Regions from separate parts of the Pseudomonas sp. NFX71 genome, predicted to be linked through region 3. Evidence: predicted binding sites of a transcription regulator. Region 3 holds the regulator's gene; each other region holds the start of a gene.
What was found. Region 3 encodes FliA, which starts transcription of late flagellar genes. Its sites were predicted from a motif close to CTAAAGTTTNNNNNNNNNNNGCCGNTAA; they were not measured.

Region 1 (6,876 bases), 3.3 Mb from region 3:
CGCTGGGCGCGGAAGCCCAGGGCTTGTTCATGGATACCGAGCGCTTTATCGAAGCTGATGCTCATGTCGGGAAACCTTCGGGTGACCTGATTTTTCGTACGATGGACATAGCAAGCGGCGTGCCAATTTAAAAAAGCCCGTAAACCGGGGCTTTGCGGGCAGGGGCAAGGCGGCAATGCCAGAAAAGCGGCAACGGGTTTCCGCCGCCTGCCGCTTTTCTGCCGCTTTGCCATGGGCAACGACTTTCTCCTGTGGGTGCGGGCTTGCTCGCGAAAGCGGTGTGTCAGCCAACGCAGATGTCGACTGACACGACGCCTTCGCGAGCAAGCCCCACATTGGGTTTGTGGTGTCTTGGGGAAGTCAGCAGGCATAAAAAAACGGGAGCCCTCTAAGGACTCCCGTTTTTTGATACTGCCAACCCATCACTTCGCCTGGTAAATGATCCCCGGACTGCACTGGACCATCTGGTAATGATCCGGCAAACCGTTCAGCGCTTCGGATGCGCCGAGGAATAGATAACCGCCCGGCTTCAGCGTGCTGTGGATGCGCAACAGGATGTCCTTCTTCACCTCGGCGGAGAAGTAGATCAACACGTTGCGGCAAAACACGATGTCGAACTTGCCGAGGCTCGCATAGCTGTCCAGCAGGTTGAACGAGCGAAACTCCACCCGGCTCTTGATCGGTGCCTTGATGGCCCAGCGCCCCGGCCCCTTCGGGTCGAAGTAACGCTGCAGGCGCTCGGGCGACAGACCGCGACCGATGGCCAGGCTGTCGTACTCGCCGGTCTTGCAGTTGGTCAGCATGGTGCTGGACAAATCAGTGGCAACGATCTGCACGCCCATCTTCAACTGGCCCATGTTGACCCGCTCGAACTCGTCGATGGACATCGACAGCGAATACGGTTCCTGCCCCGACGAGCACGCCGCGGACCAGATCCGCAGACGCTGGCCGGGAGCTGCCTTGATTGCTTCGGGCAGTACCTTGTTCTTCAAGACTTCAAACGGATAGGTGTCACGAAACCACAGGGTTTCGTTGGTCGTCATGGCATCGACCACCAGCTCGCGCAAACCGCTGCGCGGCTGAGTCTGGATGCGCTGGACCAGCTCACCCAGGGACTTGATGCCTTGCTGTTCCATCAGTTTGTTGAGACGGCTCGAGACCAGGTACTGCTTGTTTTCACCGAGCAAAATGCCACAGGCTTTTTCCAGGAAGACCCGGAACTGTTCGAAATCCAAATTACCCGTAGACAATGATGCCGCCTCTTAAATCGTGTTAACCACCAGGGGCAGAAGGCCCCTAGCTGATATCTGCTGCTTTGATCCGGTCGACTACCCGGGATGCCAGGTCATCAGGTCGGAATTTGGCCAGGAAGTCATCGGCACCGACTTTCTTGACCATCGCCTGATTGAACACACCCGACAACGAAGTATGCAGGATGATATGAAGCTTTTGCATGCGAGGGTCGTTGCGGATTTCCGCCGTCAGGGTGTACCCGTCCATTTCCGGCATCTCGATGTCGGAAATCATCATCAGGAACTCTTCTTCCGGCTTCTTGCCCTCGTCGACCAGTTTGCGCAGGTAATCCAGCGCTTGCCGTCCGTCGTTCAACGCCACCACTTCGACACCAACCGTCTGCAGGCAACGCGTGACCTGCTTGCGCGCCACCGACGAATCATCGACCGTCAGCACCCGCAGCGACAGCGCCTTGTGCTGGGTCTCGACATCGACCACACCGACAGAAATCGCTTCCGGTGTCGGCGCCACTTCCGCCAGGACCTTCTCGACGTCGATGATTTCGACTAACTGATTGTCGACCCGAGTCACAGCCGTCAGGTAATGATCGCGCCCGGTACCCTTGGGAGGCGGATGAATCTCCTCCCAGTTCATGTTGACGATGCGTTCCACCGAGCGCACCAGGAAACCCTGGGTCTTGGTGTTGTACTCCGTGATGATCACGAAGGGATTGCTTTGATCTTTCAGCGCTCCGGAACCGGTCGCCATTGCCAGATCAAGGATCGGAATGGTCGCCCCCCGGATATTTGCCACACCGCACACGACAGGACTGGACTTGGGCATCAGGGTCAGCTTGGGGCATTGCAGCACCTCGCGAACCTTGAACACGTTGATCCCGTACAGCTGCTGGCCGTCGAGACGGAACAACAACAGCTCCAGGCGATTCTGCCCTACCAGTTGCGTGCGCTGGTTTACCGAATCCATTACACCAGCCATGCCCAGACTCCTACACCAACGCTAAGTGTGTTGCGACGCACATTCATCACTAAACGGCACGGCGCTTGCTTTTTAACTCTTATGAACACAGAACCGACATTTTTCCGACGCCTGACATCACCCTTACGCAGACTGCTCTGTGCAATGTCGGCCGTTTGCCTGTTCAACGCTGGCAGCCCTGCCCTTGCTGACGCGGTTACCTTGCCTGACATGCTTATCGGCGTCACCCAGGGCTTTCTTGAATTCACCGTAGAGGACTATCTGGCAACCAGTCAAACGGAAGGTCGCTACGAAATCCAGGTCAACCAGCTCGATCCGCGACTGCGCATGCCCATGTGCGACAAGGAATTGACAGCCAGTCTCGAGAGCCCGGCCAAGCCGCTGGGCCGGGTCACGGTCAAGGTTCGCTGTGAAGGAACCTCCCCCTGGACGGTGTTCGTACCCGCTCAAGTCCGCCTGTTTCGCGATGTCGTGACCACCACCCGCCCGCTGCGCCGCGCTGACATTGTCGAGCCCGCTGACGTGCTCCTGCGTGAACGCGATATCAGCCTGATCAACCAGGGCTACCTGACGACCCTCGACCAGGCGATCGGCCAGCGACTTACCCGACCAATGGTCGCCGACCAGGTGATTACCCTCGTACACCTCGAACAGGCGGAAGTCATTCGCAAGGGCGATCAAGTGGTGATTACCGCCCGCAGTGGCACGCTCAGCGTGCGAATGCCCGGCGAAGCCCTGTCCAATGGCGGTATGAGCGAGCAGATTCGCGTGAAAAACCTCAACTCCAAGCGGGTCATCAAGGCGCAGGTCACCGCGCCGGGCCAGGTGGAAGTGTCTATGTAGGCACCCTGTTCCTGAAGAAGTGGCGTTGCCCGGGACTGTTCCCTAAACTGTGCCGCATGCAGGAGAAGTGCTGGCGCATGCAGGCTCATTGATAAATGGGTCTAAAGTTTTCGCAGGGAGAGCCGAAAACATGGCAAGCGTCCAAATACTCAGAGGTTTTTTACCATGGTCATCGATTTCAGCCGTTTGAACAGCTCCTCGTCACTTACGGGCAGTACACGTACCAGCGTTGCCAAGGAAACTGCCGAAGCCGGCAAATCCGCGCCGCTGAATACCCCGGCCGAACAGGCCAGTACCGTCAAAAGCGGGGAATCGGTACACCTCAGCAATGAGGCTCAACAGTTGCAACAGGTCACTGACAAGCTGCGCGATCAGCCTGCCGTCGACAAAGCCCGCGTGGCCGAGTTGAAAGCAGCGATTGCCGATGGCAGCTACAAAGTCGACAGCAACCGTGTAGCCAGCAAACTGCTCAACTTCGAAGCCCAGCGCTAGGCTACGGCCCGCGCCAGGCTTTTGGACGCTTAAAACCCAAGGCCAGCCATGCACGACACTAACTTACTGCAACTGATCACCGACGACTTTGCTCCAGCGCAACATTTGCTGGAGTTACTGCAAACCGAGTCCATCGCCTTGCACGGTCGTGACATGCCACTGCTCGAAGATATTCTGGCGCAGAAACAGGCATTGATCATTCTGCTCGAACAGCATGGCCGCAAGCGCAGTGAAATCCTCGCCAGCCTCAATCTTCCGCTGAATCGCAACGGTCTGGAGCAACTGGCCAGCCACTCGAGCATCGGCGAAGAGTTGCTGGCGCAGAGCGATGTGCTGACCGACCTTCTGGCTCAATGCCAGGCGGCGAACGCCAATAATGGCCAGTCGATCCTGGTCCAGCAGGCCGCCACGGCCAACCAGCTGAAAATCCTCACCGGCGGCGAACCGCCAGCCCTTTATGATGCCCGCGGATCAACCGCCAAGCTTGCGAAGCCACGCCCGCTCAGTCAGGCTTGAGCCTTCCGATGACCACGCCCTATCAAGACTCGCAACATGCTGGCAATATACTGGCCAGCCGTAGTCATATTTTGTCTGGAGATTGATGAACCGTGTCCAATGCCTTAACCGCGGAAGATGCCCCGCAGCCACCCAAGGTGCTTACCACGCCATTGGAAATCTCCGGCAACCTGCGCCAACTGCAAGAAAGCCATGATCCGCTGATCATCACGTTCCATGAGCGCACTCAGCGCTTTCAGAGCTATCTGGTGGACGTGGACCGCGAAGGTCGCACCATCGCGCTCGACGAAATGATCCCGCGTGACGGCGAACGCTTCATGCTGGCGGGCGAACCGTTCAAGGTCGAAGGCTTCCACGAAGGCGTGCGCATCGCCTGGGAAAGCAACGGTCAACTGACCATCGATGAATCCGGTGACAGTCGCTGCTATCGCGGCCCGCTGCCGGATGAAGTGGTCTATCACCAGCGCCGCAATGCCTTTCGCGCGGCATTGAAGCTGGCCCAACTGGTCAACGTCGATCTGGACGGTGAAAAGCTCAAGGCACCGATCAGCGGCAAGCTGCTGGATATCTCTGCCACCGGCTGCAAGTTGCGCTTCGACGGCGACATTACCGGCAGCCTGCAACTGGGCCAGGTCTACGACCGTTTCTCCGCCGCCCTGCCCTTTGGCAAGATGACGGCACCGGTCGAACTGCGCTACCTGCACTTCGAAGAAAAAATCTCCACCACCTTCGCCGGCATCCGCTTTCACAACATGAGCGGCCTGGTGCAGCGTCAGGTCGAGCGCTTCGTCTATCAGCTCCAGCGCGAAGCTCGACGCTTCGACAAAGACGACATGTAATTCGAAGCGGCATAAAAAACGGGCAGTCCCTTTACGGTGACTGCCCGTTTTTTTATGCCCGGGTTTTAAGGCCTGGCCTCGGTGAAGCTTTGCTCACGCCCCGTGTCAGGGTCTTCTGGAGACGGTGTGGTGGGTGTCTCAGTCTCCGGCTCAGGGCTCGGCTCAGGATTGACCGGGCTCTGCATCTGGTCCTGCACCACCTGTTCATCGACACGCGGGTCAAGGCAAGCCACCAGCGGCGAACTCGACATGCTGTCCGGCATGGCAACGTGATGCAGCGGCGCATCGTCGACCTGGTGCAGGTTGGTCACCGCTTTCGGGCGGATGCGCCACACCAGCACCAACGCGAAGAAACTGAAGAAGGCATAGAGCATCTGGCTGCCGAACAGCTTCATCAGCACCCCCGCGACCAGCGGCCCGATACTGGCACCGACACCATAGGTCACCAGCAACATCGCCGTCAGCGACACCCGGCGATCGCCCTCGACGTGGTCATTGGAGAACGCCACCGCCAATGGGTACAGGCAAAACTTCACCAATGCACAGAGGAAGCCGGCGATAAACAGCACCTCCAGCGGTACCTGCTTCATGATCGCCAGCGGCAAGGCGGCAACGGCCAGGAAAAGCGCAAAACAGCGGATCAACAGCGCCCGGTCATAACGGTCGGACAACCAGCCCAACGGCCACTGCACCAGCAGGCCGGCAAAAATGCAGCTACCCATGAACAGACCGACCTGCTCCGTGGACAGCCCTTGCTGCGAGGCATACAGCGGCGCCAGACCGTAGAACGAACCGATGATCAGTCCCGCCCCCAGCACCGTACTCAACGACTGCGGCACACGCTTGATGAAGAACCGCGGCTCCATCGGCGCCGGGTGCAGAGGCGCCGGGTGAATCCGTCGCGTCAGGGCCACCGGCACCAGGCACAGGGCAAAGCACAGGGCGACCAGCATCAACAGTTCCAGACCGAGCGCCGGGTGCATGACCAGAATCAATTGCCCCAGCACCAGCCCCAGGTAGGACGCAATCATGTAGCCGCTGAACACCGTGCCGCGTTGCGAGGCTTCGGCCTGCTCATTGAGCCAGCTTTCGATGACCATGTACTGGCACATCATGCCGAGGCCGACGATGACCCGCAAAAAGATCCAGGCAGGCAGCCAGTCCACCAGGCCATGGCCCAGCACCGCCGCCCCGACAATCCCGGCACAGGCCGAATAGGCGCGGATATGCCCGACCCGGGCAATCAACCGGTGACCGATCTTGCCCCCCAGCACCAGACCAAAATAGTTGGCCGCCATCAACGCACCGACCCACAGGCTGTCGACATGGTCGGCCGCCAGGCGCAAGCCCAGGTAAGTACTCAGCAGGCCCGAGCCGATCAACATCATCAGCGAGGCAAAATACAGCGCTCGAAAGGGTTTCCAGATTTGGCGCATCGGCGTTCCGAGCGGCTCCTTGCGGTGAGAAACGGGCTATCCGAGAAGATAGCCCGAAGACGAAGGTTCGTCAGGCCTGGGCGGCCAGGACACGGCGCTCCCAGGGCGTAATTTCATCAAAGAAGCTGGTCAACTCCAGGGTCTTCGAAGCGACGTAGCCTTCGATGAACTCCTTGCCAAACAGTTCCTTCGCCAATTGGCTACGTTTCAGACGTTCGAGAGCGGCATGCAAGGTACACGGCAACGAAAGATTATCCGGCACCTCGAACTCGCCCTGGATCGCTGCGCTTGGCTCCAGCTCGTTTTCAATGCCGTACAACCCCGCGGCCAGGCTCGCGGCGATCGCCAGATACGGATTTGCATCCGCCCCCGGCAAGCGGTTTTCAACCCGACGAGCGGCCGCCGAGCTGGCCGGAATACGCAAACCAGCCGCGCGATTGTCGTGGGACCAGCAGGCATTGTTGGGTGATGCGAACGGATGACACAAGCGCTGATAGGAATTGACGTTCGGCGCAAACAAC
Region 2 (6,876 bases), 1.2 Mb from region 3:
CTGACACTCAGGGTTTGGGTTTGCGCAACGACTTGCCGGGTCGCTTTTTTACGACAGATACGCCGTAGTCATTTTTCAGAACATCGACCACGGCTTCAAAGAATTGGGCTTTCTGAGTTGCCAGCGCCAGTTGTTCTTCGAGTTCTTTGATTCTTTGCTCGGGAGTCAGTGGCAAGGTTGGCTCGTCCATAGGTCTGATCCTCTGGGAACGAATGGAGGCGCCTTGGCTCCAGTCCTGGCGACCATGTTTGCGTAACCAAACCAGCACCGTCGACCGACCCTGAATCCCATAGCGCCGCTGAGCCTCTTTATAACTCAACTCGCCTTTTTCGACCTGGTGGACAACCGATAATTTAAAAGCCAGTGTGTAATCACGCTGACTGCGCTTCGTGCCCGTATCCATTGCACCTTCCTGAAAAGAAGTCAGAAGGTGTAAACCTTATTCAGGACGGGACAGCAGAGACAAAAAAGCCGCGATCATCTCGCGGCTTTTTTGTGCGTCACTGTTTCGGCGGGTCTGCTGGCTTGGGATCATCAAACAGATTCAACCGCTCACGAAGCTCATGCGCCGGCAACGGCTCTTTATCCGCCGGCAACGCGTTCGGATCAGCTGGCGTGGCAGGCACCTCACCCGGGCCACCCTGCCCCTGGGTCGGCTCTGGCGTCGGTTCCGCGCCTTGCGAACCTTCGATGGCACGCTGGGCTTTCTTGGTCAGCACGACAATGTCGATTCGGCGGTTGACCGGGTTGAGCGGGTTCTCGCGATCGAACAAGGCCGACGAGGCATAACCGACCACTCGTGCGATCTGCTGTTCCGGATAACTGCCGGCCACCAGCGCACGGCGTGCGGCGTTGGCCCGGTTGGCCGAAAGCTCCCAGTTACCGAAGTCACCAGTGCCCGAGTACTGCTTGGCATCGGTGTGGCCGCTGATGCTGATCTTGTTCGGCACCGCTTTGATGGTGTCAGCCATGGCCAGCAGGATGTCTTCGAAGTAAGGCTTGAGACGCGCTGAACCCGAGTCGAACATCGGGCGGTTTTCGGCGTCCACGATCTGGATGCGCAAACCGTCCGGCGTGATCTCGAACAGAATCTGGTCCTTGAATTTCTTCAGCTGCGGGTTCTCTTCGACCTTGTTCTGCAATTCTTGCAGCAACAGTTCGAGGCGTTCCTTCTCCACCATCTCGGCCATGCCTTCGACCTGTTCGGCGTCGACAGTTACCTTGTCCGGCTGCGGCTGGGATTTCACCTCGGGGTTGAGGGTGTTTTCCGGCGCCAGGGTCGGCGTGCCGCCCAGGTCGATGACGTAAGGCGTGCCGCTTTCGGAAAAGCCGACCGGGTCCTTGAAGTAACCGGCGATGGCGATCTTCTGTTCCGGTGTTGCGGTAGACAGCAGCCACAGCACCAGGAAGAACGCCATCATCGCCGTCGCGAAGTCGGCGAAGGCGATTTTCCAGGCGCCCCCGTGATGCCCGCCGGCGATGCGCTTGACGCGCTTGATGATTATCGGCTGATTGTTTTCCATGGCTTAGCGACCGCGAACCGCTTGTTCCAGCTCAGCGAAGCTAGGACGGTGCGCCGGGTACAGAACCTTGCGCCCGAACTCTACCGCCAGCGATGGCGGCATGCCGGAAGCCGAAGCCACCAGCGAAGCCTTGATGGCTTCGTAGACATTCAGTTCTTCCTTGGCATCGTGGGCCAGGGAATGGGCCAGCGGACCGAAGAAACCGTAGGCGGCCAAAATACCGAAGAACGTACCGACCAGTGCCGCACCGACGTGCAGACCGATGGATTTCTGGTCGCCTTCGCCCAGGGACGCCATGGTCACCACGATACCCAATACCGCCGCAACGATACCGAAACCGGGCATGGCGTCGGCGATGCCGTTCACCGCGTGGGAGGGGTGCTCCAGGTCTTCCTTGAGATTGTAGAGCTCCATGTCGAACAGGCCTTCCAGCTCATGGGGAGCCATGTTGCCGGAGGACATGATGCGCAGGTAATCGCAGATGAACGCGGTCATGCGCTCGTCCTTGAGCACCGACGGGTACTTGGCGAAGATGGGACTCGCAGCGGCATCTTCGATGTCGCCTTCGATGGCCATCATGCCTTCGCGGCGGCTCTTGTTGAGGATCTCGTAGATCAGGCCCAACACTTCAAGGTAGTAGCCGTGATTGAACCGCGACCCGAACATGCTCAAGGACTTCTTGAGCACGTGCAGGGTCATGTAACCGGGGTTGGCCTGGAGGAATGCGCCAAGGGCCGCACCACCGATGATCAACACCTCGAAGGGTTGAATCAGGGCTGCAATCTTGCCGTGGGAGAGCACGTATCCGCCGAGCACGCTCGCGAATACGACGATGATGCCGATTATTTTAGCCATAGGTAGGAGAGCACTTACTGAGTCGGGTTCAAGGTCATATTCGGAAGTTAAAAAATCTCTTCTTCTACTTATCGGCAAAACTGCGCCAGACTATAGCCAGTTCAGGCGAAAAGCCAATTTGGCCCGCTCCAGGCATAGGTAATGCAGACGATGGTCGCGTCCAGACATGGCTAACGAAACGAACGTCCCAACTCCAAAACCCACCACACTCGAAGGCTGGGTCAAGCTTCTTGATGGTGTGCGCCTGCCGGTTCCGCAGGCCAGTCACGACCGTGTCTGCAAAGCCATCCGCGACGATCGCAGTTCCCTGCGCGATATCGCCGAGTTGATGCAAGACAGCCCCGCCCTGGCCTTGAGCGTGATCCGCGAAGCCAACCGGCACACCCACGGCAGCATGACCGAGCCGGCGGAAAACCTTGAGGTGGCGATCAATCGCCTCGGTTTGAAGCGCACCGAAGAACTGCTCGCCCGGCTGCCCGCGGAACCTGAATCGCAAATCCCCGTGGCCCTGCGTCAGTTGCAGATGATCAGTCAGCACGCGACGCAACAGGCCAACGGTTTTTTCGCCGCTCGCCTGGCGCGGCTGTGGCAGGACATCCACTGGGGCAGCCTGCTGTTTCTTTCGCCGCTGTGGCCCATGGCGTTGACCCATCCGCAGCTGCTTGAAGAATGGGAACTGCGGGTCATCCATAAAGGCGAGTCGGCCCGCAACGTCGAGAAACAATTGTTCGGCGTTCGCCTGCTGGAAATCGCTCAGGCGCTGGTGGATATCTGGCACCTGCCGATCTGGGTGCAGCAGGGTTACAAGTTGTTGCTCAACGAGCAGCGGGAACTGGTGAAAGTCCTGCGTATCGCCCGCGACAGCGATCATCCATTGCGCCAGCAGAACCGTCTTGATGACGATCCGACCCTTCGCCGCTGGCTCAATCAACCGGCCAACACCGTGTTGCTGGCCAACGGTCTGGCGCTGTCGGCGCAACAGGCCTGGGACAGTCCGCACAGCGAACGCTGGCAGTACCTGACCAGCCTTTACCTGCAAATGCCGATGGACGAAGTGCAGCAACAATTGCACCAGCAGGCCGCCAACAGTGCGCGTCAACACGCCATGCCCGACCTCTGGCACCCAGCCGTTGCGCTGCTCTGGCCGTGGGGCATGAACCGCGTTCACGCCGGACTGCTGCCAGCCCCGGCACCGACCGCCGAAGACCTGGCCAAGTGGCGCGCACAATGCGCCGAACTGCTGGTAGAGCCGAGTCGTTTCACCAATGCCATGCACTTGACCAACTCGGCCCGTGACGCGCTGGTCGCGTGCGGCATGCGTCGGGTGATGATCCTGATGGCCGACCGCACGCACGCCAATCTGCGCGTGCACCAGATCGCCGGGTTGCCGAAAGAAGCCGCGGGCCTGAATTTCGTGGTCAGCCAAAGCACCGTACTGCAACGCCTGCTTTCGCAACAGGCGCAGGTGCGCCTGTCTCCGGCCAACAACGCGCAATTTTCGGCCCTGCTGCCGGCCGGCCTGCGTTCGCAGTTCGGTGGCGAACACCTGCTGTTGCGCTCGCTGGTCAACAACGGCCGCGTGATCATGATCGTCGTGGCGGATCAGGGGGGCGGGCCGTTCTCGGAAATCACCGTGCAGGCCTTTGGCAAAACCGCGCAGTGCATCGAGAAAGCCCTGCACAGCTTTAGCCATCGCGGCCAATGACCCGCTACAATCCTCCCCTTTATGCCCTGGAGACCTCACATGTCTGACTTCTCTGGCTTGCCGCTGGTGATCGAGCCGAGCGACTTGCTCGCCCGTCTCGACGCCCGCGAACTGATTCTGGTGGACCTGACCAGCAGTGCCCGCTATGCCGAAGGGCATATTCCCGGTGCGCGTTTTGTCGATCCGAAACGCACGCAACTCGGACAGCCGCCGGCGCCAGGCTTGATGCCGCCGCACGCGGCACTCGAAGCGTTGTTCGGTGAGCTGGGCCACAACCCCGACGCGGTCTACGTCGTGTATGACGACGAAGGCGGCGGTTGGGCCGGGCGTTTTATCTGGCTGCTGGACGTCATCGGCCACAGCAAGTACCACTATGTCGATGGCGGCCTGACGGCGTGGCTGGCAGAAGGCTTGCCCATGTCGATCCAGATCCCTCCCGCGGTCGGCGGCCCGGTTGCCCTGACCCTGCACGATGAACCCACCGCCACCCGCGAGTACCTGCAAAGCCGTCTCGGTGCCCCCGACCTGGCGATCTGGGACGCGCGCGGGCCGCTGGAGTACTCCGGCGAGAAAGTCCTGGCGGCCAAGGCCGGACACATTCCCGGCGCGGTCAATTTCGAATGGACCGCGGGCATGGATCGGGCGCGGAACCTGCGCATCCGTACCGACATGCCGCAGATCCTCGAACAACTCGGGATCAGTAAAGACAAAGAAGTGATTACCCACTGCCAGACTCACCACCGTTCTGGTTTCACCTATCTGGTGGCCAAGTCCCTCGGTTATCCGCGGGTCAAAGGCTACGCCGGCTCCTGGGGCGAATGGGGCAACCATCCCGATACGCCTGTAGAGATTTAAGGTTTTTAAGGACAGTTAATGAATAAGCGTTTGTTTATCCTCAGCCAATACCTGCTGCCCCACCACTTGCTCTCGCGATTGGCCGGCTGCATCGCCGAATGCCGCGTGCGCTGGTTCAAGAATGCGTTCACCGCGTGGTTCGCCAAGCGCTATCAGGTGGACATGTCCCAGGCCCTGGTCGAAGACCTGACCGCCTACGAGCACTTCAACGCGTTCTTCACCCGCGCGTTGAAAGACGGCGCTCGTCCGCTGGACGAAACCCCGGGCGCGATCCTCAGCCCGGCCGACGGCGCGGTCAGCCAGCTCGGTCCGATCGAACACGGTCGCGTGTTCCAGGCCAAGGGCCACAGCTTCAGCGTGCTGGAGTTGCTGGGCGGTGACGCTGCCAACGCAGCGCCGTTCATGGGCGGTGATTTCGCGACCATTTACCTGTCACCGAAGGACTACCACCGCGTGCACATGCCGCTGGCCGGCACATTGCGCGAGATGGTCTACATTCCAGGCCGGATTTTCTCGGTCAATCAGACCACCGCTGAAAACGTTCCGGAATTGTTTGCCCGCAACGAGCGTGTGGCGTGCATTTTCGACACCGAGCGCGGGCCGATGGCCGTGGTGCTGGTGGGCGCGATGATCGTCGCATCGATCGAAACCGTCTGGGCGGGCCTGGTGACGCCACCGAAGCGCGAGCTGAAAACCTTCCGCTACGACGAAGCGGCTCGTGCGCCGATCCACCTGGAAAAAGGTGCGGAACTGGGTCGTTTCAAGCTGGGTTCGACGGCTGTAGTGCTGTTCGGCCCTGATCAAGTGCAGTGGGCTGAAGAACTGGCGGCCGGTTCGCCGGTGCAGATGGGCCAGGGCATGGGCCTGCCAAAAGCCTGATCCCCTGATCCGAACCCCACGAACGTCTTCGTGGGGTCGGACATTTCGGTGGTGCCCCTACTCTATCTGTCCACGAAAACCGATCGGTCCTTCGTTGGCGTAGGTATTGGTGCCACTGAGGTTTTTCCCTCCATCACTGGAGGTCACGCTCAACGCGACAACGTTCTGATTGTCCCGGCCCCCGATGACCCACTTGCCACCCGGATGCCATGGAGCGTCGTTACCGCCCCACTGGTTTTCAACGTTGTACTGGTTCTGGCCCGTGCGCTGAGCCTTGAAGCCAATGGGACCTTCACCCGCGTACGTCATGGTGCCGGTGAAGCTCTTGCCGCCATCGCTCGACTTGATCTCGATCGCGACAACCTTCTGGTTGTCCCGCGCGCCTAACGTCCAGTCTCCGCCCGGATGCCAGGGTGCAGAACTACCGCCCCATTGATTTGCCACTACGTATCTAGACATAAACTTCATCTCCTTGAAGTTACGAGAGACCTGCCCGGCACAGGCAGCAGGCCGTACGACCGTGCGTATCCAGTCGCACGTCTGTCAGATTAGTAGCACACTCGAACCTCACTCGGCTGACAGACAAACGGTCGCCGACCAGAACTGCTACAGTCAGGTCATTCACTGCCCATTTTCCCGGTTGGAGTTTGTTCACGGCATGAATGAGACCAGTCCTCACCTTTTGCTACGCGCGCCGATCCCTGCACAGTTGCGCCTGTCGTTCTGCGAAGCCACCCCGCGCGACCTCAAGCGCTGGATCGCCGACCTCCCCAAGGCCAACATCGGCGAAACCGCTCGCCAGCTCTATCAAGGCTTGAGCGAACTGAATCAACTGCTGACACCCAGCGACAATCGTCTGCAATTACTCGAGTTACTCAGGCCCGAGGTGTATTACGTTTGCAAACACCTGGAGCGGCACTTCCTGTACCAGTCGATTGTCCTCGACGAGCGTTCGCGCAAGATCGCCAACCTCTGCCAGGCGCTGCAAAGTCATTTGGCGATTGGCTATAAACAGATCGTCGTGCGCCTCTCGCCGCGCCTCAGCAAGGACCGCGCGCC
Region 3 (6,876 bases):
GCGCGATTCCTGATTACCTGCACTGACAGTGATGGCCCCATCGCGGGCAAGCCACGCTCCCACAGGTTCTGTGTTCAGCCCCGGTCTCTGTGGGAGCCGGGCTTGCCCGCGATGAGGCCGGTCCAGGCATCACCCATTCCGCTCAATAAACCCCTCTGTTCCAACCCTCGGCAAAAGTTGGAAGGCTTCTTGCAGTAGCCGCTCTGCGCCTGCTTCGGGCGTCAAAAGTTTGCTTTAAAGGAACGGGGAAAACCGGTGGATCGCTCTCAGTTTATCAACAATGCCCGCACAAACGTCGCCGACCTGAGTCGGGGCAATCTGGGCGTGCCGTTGTTGCTGCTGGTCATGCTGGCCATGATGATGCTGCCCGTGCCGCCGTTCCTGCTGGACGTGTTCTTCACGTTCAACATTGCGCTGTCGATTGTCGTGTTGCTGGTCTGCGTCTACGCCCTGCGGCCGCTGGATTTCGCGGTGTTCCCGACCATTCTGCTGGTGGCAACGCTGTTGCGGCTGGCGCTGAACGTGGCCTCCACGCGGGTGGTGATGCTCCACGGTCAGGACGGTCATGCCGCCGCCGGCAAGGTGATCCAGGCGTTCGGTGAGGTGGTGATCGGCGGTAACTACGTGGTTGGTATCGTGGTCTTCGCGATTTTGATGATCATCAACTTCGTCGTGGTGACCAAGGGTGCCGGGCGGATTTCCGAGGTGAGCGCGCGTTTCACCCTCGATGCGATGCCCGGCAAACAGATGGCGATCGACGCCGATTTGAACGCCGGTCTGATCGATCAAAACCAGGCCAAACTGCGTCGGATGGAAGTGGCCCAGGAAGCCGAGTTCTACGGTTCCATGGACGGTGCCAGCAAGTTCGTGCGCGGTGATGCCATTGCCGGTTTGCTGATTCTGTTCATCAACCTGATCGGCGGTATGGCCGTCGGTATTTTCCAGCACGGCATGACCTTCGGTGATGCTGGCAAGGTTTACGCGCTGTTGACCATCGGTGACGGTTTGGTGGCGCAATTGCCATCACTGTTGTTATCGACAGCCGCCGCGATCATGGTGACCCGTGCTTCCGGTTCGGAAGACATGGGCAAGCAGATCAATCGCCAGATGTTCGCCTCGCCCAAGGCGCTGGCCGTGGCGGCGGGTTTGATGGCGGTCATGGGCCTGGTGCCCGGCATGCCGCACTTCTCTTTTCTGAGCATGGCGGCCCTCGCGGCCGGCGGCGCGTACCTTTTCTGGAAGAAGCAGAACACCGTCAAGGTTCAGGCCTTGCAAGAGGTCAAGCGTCAGCAGGAGCTGCTGCCATCGCCGGCCCGCGCTCAGGAAACCAAAGAGCTTGGCTGGGACGATGTGACGCCGATCGACATGATTGGCCTGGAAGTCGGCTATCGCCTGATCCCGCTGGTGGACCGCAATCAGGGGGGGCAGTTGCTGGCGCGTATCAAGGGCGTGCGCAAGAAGCTGTCACAGGACCTGGGTTTCCTGATGCCGACTGTGCATATCCGTGACAACCTCGACCTCGCACCAAGTGCCTATCGACTGACCCTGATGGGGGTGATCCTGGCCGAAGCGGAGATCTATCCGGATCGGGAACTGGCGATCAACCCGGGCCAGGTCTACGGTTCGCTCAACGGCATCACCGCCAAAGATCCGGCTTTCGGGCTGGAGGCGGTCTGGATCGAAGTCAGTCAGCGTGCGCAGGCACAATCCCTCGGTTACACCGTGGTAGATGCCAGTACGGTAGTGGCAACCCACTTGAACCAGATTTTGTACAAGCACTCCAGTGAGCTGATCGGCCACGAAGAAGTGCAACAACTCATGCAATTGCTGGCCAAAAGCTCGCCTAAACTGGCCGAGGAGCTGGTGCCGGGCGTGGTGTCGTTGTCGCAGCTGCTCAAGGTGCTCCAGGCGTTGCTGGCCGAACAGGTGCCCGTACGGGACATTCGCAGCATCGCCGAGGCGATCGCGAACAATGCGGCCAAGAGTCAAGATACTGCCGCGCTGGTGGCTGCCGTACGCGTCGGCGTATCCCGTGCAATCGTCCAAAGCATTGTGGGGACTGAGTCGGAGCTGCCAGTTATCACTCTTGAGCCAAGGTTGGAACAAATATTGCTCAATAGTCTTCAGAAGGCAGGACAAGGCTCGGAAGAGGGCGTTCTGCTGGAGCCAAGCATGGCTGAAAAACTGCAACGCTCGTTGATCGAAGCGGCGCAGCGTCAGGAAATGCAAGGTCAGCCGGTGATTCTGCTGGTGGCCGGTCCGGTTCGCGCGATGCTGTCGCGATTTGGCCGGTTGGCAGTCCCGGGTTTGCATGTGTTGGCTTACCAGGAAATCCCTGACAACAAGCAAGTGACCATCGTTGCGACAGTAGGGCCCAACGGCTGAGGTAGTGGTTTATGCAAGTTAAGCGTTTTTTCGCCGCCGATATGCGTCAGGCCATGAAACTGGTTCGTGATGAGCTGGGCGCTGATGCCGCCATCATTGGCAACCGCCGGATCGCCGGTGGTGTCGAGTTGACGGCTGCCCTTGATTACAAACTGTCGGCGCTGGCTCCGCGTGTTCCGAACATGGAACTCGAGGACGAGCTGCGCAAGACCCAGTCGCGGATCGTGACCGCCCAGGCCGAACTGAGCCTGCGTAGCGAGGGCGAGAGCGACAAGTCCACCAATCGCCAGTTGTTCGCCGGCCTGCCACTCACCGCCGCCGAACCGCTGATCGAACCGACCTACACTGAACCCCGCCGTGCAGCCCCGGCCCCTGCGCCAGCCTCCGGCGGTGTCGATCCGCGGGCTTTCGATTCGATGCGTTTCGAACTCAACAGCCTGCGCGAACTGATGGAAGTACAACTTGGCTCCCTGGCCTGGAATCAGCTGCAAGGCAGCCGTCCGGCCCAGGCCAACCTGTGGCGTCGCCTGCAGCGCATCGGTTTGTCCGGTCCGTTGTCCCGCGATCTGCTGGAACTGATCACCGGCATTGACGAACCTCGTCAGGCCTGGCGCATGTTGCTGGCGCACCTGGCACGGATGATTGCCACGCCGGAAGTCGAGCCACTGGAAGAGGGCGGCGTGATTGCCATGGTTGGCCCTGCCGGCATGGGCAAGACCACCACGCTGGCCAAGCTCGCGGCCCGTTACGTGCTCAAGTACGGCGCGCAGAACATCGCGCTGGTGAGCATGGACAGCTACCGTATCGGCGCTCAGGAACAACTGAAGACTTTGGGTCGGATCCTCAACGTGTCGGTCACCCACATCGACCCGGGCCAGTCCCTGGTGCAGGCGCTGGACCCGTTGCTGCGCAAACGTGTAGTGCTGATCGATACCGCGGGTCTTCAGGCCAGCGATCCGGCACTGCGCATGCAGCTCGAAAGCCTGGCCGGTCGTGGCATCAAATCAAAAAATTATCTGGTTCTGGCAACCACCAGCCAGAAACAGGTTCTAACCGCCGCTTATCACAGTTACAAGCGCTGCGGGCTGGCTGGCTGCATCCTGACTAAACTGGATGAAACAGCAAGCCTGGGTGAGGTGTTGAGCCTGGCAATCAGTCATGAGTTGCCGGTGGCTTACCTGACCGATGGACCGCGGATTCCGGATGATTTGCATCTGCCGCGTCGTCATCAGCTGGTGAGCCGCGCCGTCAGCGTGCAAATGCAGGAAGAACCCAGCGAAGAAGCCATGGCTGACATGTTCGCTGATATTTACCACAGTCCGACCAAGCAGGTTGGCTGAGGTATTAATGAACAGTTTTTGTACCTACATCGATGGTCTGCCATGCATTGTTCCGTTTGTGAACGCGCAGCCAGTAATGTGGCCTCCGTCTATGCAAGACAAGGTAAAGAAATAACATGGGCAGCATGCATCCCGTACAGGTGATCGCGGTGACCGGCGGCAAAGGTGGCGTCGGGAAGACTAACGTGTCAGTGAACTTGTCCCTGGCTCTAGCTGAGCTCGGCCGGCGCGTCATGCTGCTGGACGCCGATCTGGGGCTGGCGAACGTTGACGTCCTGCTGGGACTGACACCCAAACGTACCCTGGCTGACGTAATCGAAGGCCGCTGTGAGCTGCGCGACGTGTTGTTGCAGGGGCCCGGCGGTATCCGCATCGTCCCGGCGGCGTCCGGCACGCAGAGCATGGTGCATCTGAGCCCGGCGCAACATGCCGGCCTGATCCAGGCGTTCAGCGATATCGGCGACAACCTCGACGTCCTGGTGATAGACACCGCTGCAGGTATTGGTGACTCGGTAGTCAGTTTCGTTCGCGCCGCGCAGGAAGTCTTGCTGGTGGTCTGCGACGAGCCGACCTCGATCACCGACGCCTACGCGCTGATCAAGCTGCTGAACCGCGACTACGGCATGAACCGCTTCCGCGTCCTGGCCAACATGGCCCAGAGCCCGCAGGAAGGTCGCAACCTGTTCGCCAAGTTGACCAAGGTCACGGATCGCTTCCTTGACGTCGCCTTACAATACGTCGGTGCGGTGCCGTACGACGAAAGCGTGCGCAAGGCCGTTCAGAAGCAGCGCGCGGTTTATGAAGCTTTCCCGCGTTCCAAGTGCTCCCTGGCCTTCAAGGCCATCGCACAAAAGGTCGATACCTGGCCGCTGCCTGCCAACCCGCGCGGACACCTGGAGTTTTTCGTCGAGCGCCTCGTGCAACAAACGGCAGGACCCGTGCTATGACAGCCAGCGGTTACAACCTTTACAAGAAATCGGCACGTGACGCGCAGTACGAGCTGATCGAGCGTTACGCGCCACTGGTCAAACGCATTGCCTATCACTTGCTGGCGCGATTGCCGGCCAGTGTCCAGGTCGAAGACCTGATCCAGGCCGGCATGATCGGTCTGCTTGAAGTGTCGACCAAATACGACGCCAGCAAAGGCGCGAGTTTCGAGACGTACGCGGGCATTCGAATCCGCGGCGCGATGCTCGATGAAGTCCGCAAGGGGGACTGGGCGCCACGCTCGGTCCACCGCAATACCCGCATGGTCAGCGACGCAATTCGCTCGATTGAAGCTAAAACCGGCCGTGACGCTAAAGATCACGAAGTTGCGGCCGAACTCCAATTGAGTCTCGACGATTACTACGGGATTTTGAACGACACCCTGGGCAGCCGGTTATTCAGTTTCGACGATCTTTTGCAGGACGGCGAACACGAAGGGCTGCACGAGGATGGCGCGAGTGCTCATCTCGAGCCGTCACGCGATCTGGAAGATGAACGCTTCCAGGCGGCGCTGGCGGACGCGATTGCCAATTTGCCGGAGCGTGAGCGACTGGTGTTGGCGCTGTACTACGACGAAGAGTTGAATCTCAAGGAAATCGGTGAGGTCCTGGGGGTCAGCGAATCTCGGGTCAGCCAGTTACACAGCCAGTGCGCGGCCCGTTTGCGGGGGCGTTTGGGGGAGTGGCGAGCGCGCTGAAGGCAGTGTGGGGACACTGCGAACGTGGCTGGTGTGGTGTTGAACTGCGCCGGTCTCGATCTGTTGTGCTCCAGACAGTCATTGAGTGCTTTGCCGGATTGATTGAAATGGCGCGTCCAGGTGCTGGGCGCGTTTAAGACTGCTTGGAGGTCGAATTGGACAAGAACATGAAAATCCTCATCGTTGATGACTTCTCAACGATGCGGCGGATCATAAAAAACCTGTTGCGTGACCTTGGGTTCACCAACACGGTGGAGGCTGACGATGGCACTACTGCCATTCCGGTTCTCAACAGCGGGAGCATCGACTTTCTGGTAACGGACTGGAACATGCCTGGCATGACCGGCATCGATCTGCTGCGCCACGTGCGCGCCGATGAAAAGCTCAAGCACCTGCCGGTGCTGATGGTGACCGCTGAAGCCAAGCGCGAGCAGATCATCGAAGCGGCCCAGGCTGGTGTTAACGGCTATGTGGTCAAACCCTTCACGGCCCAGGCGTTAAAAGAAAAAATCGAGAAGATTTTCGAACGCATCGGTTGAGAAACTGCGCCACGGGGGAGCTATGGACCACAACGAATCTTCACAGGGCGATTTTGAATCGACCCTGAAAAAACACGCGGTCGAATTGGTCGAAAGCCTTGAAAAAGGCAGGTTCGGCGACGCTGTGCAACTGATCCATGAGCTCAATCAGACCCGTGACCGCGGCCTGTATCAGGAAGTGGGCAAGCTCACCCGCGAGCTGCACAGCGCGATCGTCAATTTCCAGATTGACCCGCACATGCCGCAAGCCGAGGAAGTGTCGCAGATCACGGATGCCACTGAGCGCTTGGGCTACGTGGTGAAGCTGACCGAGGCTGCCGCCAACCGCACCATGGATCTGGTCGAAAACTCCACACCGCTGGTCAACAGCCTGAGCGATGAAGCTCAGGCGCTGAGCACGGATTGGGGGCGGTTCATGCGTCGCGAAGTCGGGGCCGAGGAGTTCCGCGAACTGGCTCGGCGTGTCGACGGTTTCCTGACACGCAGCAGCGCGGACAATCGCGCAGTGTCGAGCAACCTCAACGACATTCTGCTCGCTCAGGATTACCAGGACCTCACAGGTCAAGTGATCAAGCGTGTGACCCAATTGGTCACCGAAGTTGAAAGCAACCTGCTCAAGCTCGTGCTTATGGCCAGTCAGGTGGACCGCTTTGCGGGCATCGAACATGACCGTGAAGCGATGCTTGCTGAAAAAGATCCGCAAAAACATCTCTCTCAGGGTGAAGGTCCGCAGATTCATGCCGATAAAAGAGAAGACGTTGTGTCCGGTCAGGACGATGTGGACGATTTGCTATCCAGCCTGGGATTTTAGAAATTTAGAATTTTAGGTTTTTTAGGTTTTTAGACCTGTTAGGAGCACCCCCTTAATGAGCTTCGGCGCCGATGAAGAGATCCTTCAGGATTTCCTGGTTGAGGCCGGCGAGATTCT

Region 1: flgM (flagellar biosynthesis anti-sigma factor FlgM) is a predicted target of FliA. The motif match lies at 3,174-3,201, and genes of this name have one in related genera.
Region 2: motA (flagellar motor stator protein MotA) is a predicted target of FliA. The motif match lies at 2,447-2,474, and genes of this name have one in related genera.

Annotation. Positions count from the first base shown of each region.
Region 1 covers NZ_CP182230.1:310,208-317,083, forward strand. Annotated here, with positions in the region: gene flgB (flagellar basal body rod protein FlgB) at 1-65, opposite strand, end outside; gene cheR (protein-glutamate O-methyltransferase CheR) at 423-1,250, opposite strand; gene ACM1ZW_RS01475 (chemotaxis protein CheV) at 1,297-2,229, opposite strand; gene flgA (flagellar basal body P-ring formation chaperone FlgA) at 2,311-3,072, shown strand; gene flgM (flagellar biosynthesis anti-sigma factor FlgM) at 3,238-3,564, shown strand; gene ACM1ZW_RS01490 (flagella synthesis protein FlgN) at 3,613-4,080, shown strand; gene ACM1ZW_RS01495 (flagellar brake protein) at 4,173-4,919, shown strand; gene ACM1ZW_RS01500 (MFS transporter) at 4,985-6,355, opposite strand; gene ACM1ZW_RS01505 (glutamine synthetase family protein) at 6,426-6,876, opposite strand, start outside.
Region 2 covers NZ_CP182230.1:2,494,238-2,501,113, reverse strand. Annotated here, with positions in the region: one part of gene ACM1ZW_RS11530 (IS3 family transposase) at 1-52, opposite strand, end outside; one part of gene ACM1ZW_RS11530 (IS3 family transposase) at 52-403, opposite strand; gene motB (flagellar motor protein MotB) at 501-1,523, opposite strand; gene motA (flagellar motor stator protein MotA) at 1,527-2,378, opposite strand; gene ACM1ZW_RS11515 (HDOD domain-containing protein) at 2,545-4,083, shown strand; gene ACM1ZW_RS11510 (rhodanese-like domain-containing protein) at 4,123-4,938, shown strand; gene asd (archaetidylserine decarboxylase) at 4,957-5,817, shown strand; gene ACM1ZW_RS11500 (hypothetical protein) at 5,875-6,276, opposite strand; gene ACM1ZW_RS11495 (hypothetical protein) at 6,476-6,876, shown strand, end outside.
Region 3 covers NZ_CP182230.1:3,706,810-3,713,685, forward strand. Annotated here, with positions in the region: gene flhB (flagellar biosynthesis protein FlhB) at 1-13, shown strand, start outside; gene flhA (flagellar biosynthesis protein FlhA) at 256-2,385, shown strand; gene flhF (flagellar biosynthesis protein FlhF) at 2,397-3,725, shown strand; gene fleN (flagellar synthesis regulator FleN) at 3,842-4,672, shown strand; gene fliA (RNA polymerase sigma factor FliA) at 4,669-5,409, shown strand; gene ACM1ZW_RS17150 (chemotaxis response regulator CheY) at 5,577-5,948, shown strand; gene ACM1ZW_RS17155 (protein phosphatase CheZ) at 5,971-6,759, shown strand; gene ACM1ZW_RS17160 (chemotaxis protein CheA) at 6,815-6,876, shown strand, end outside.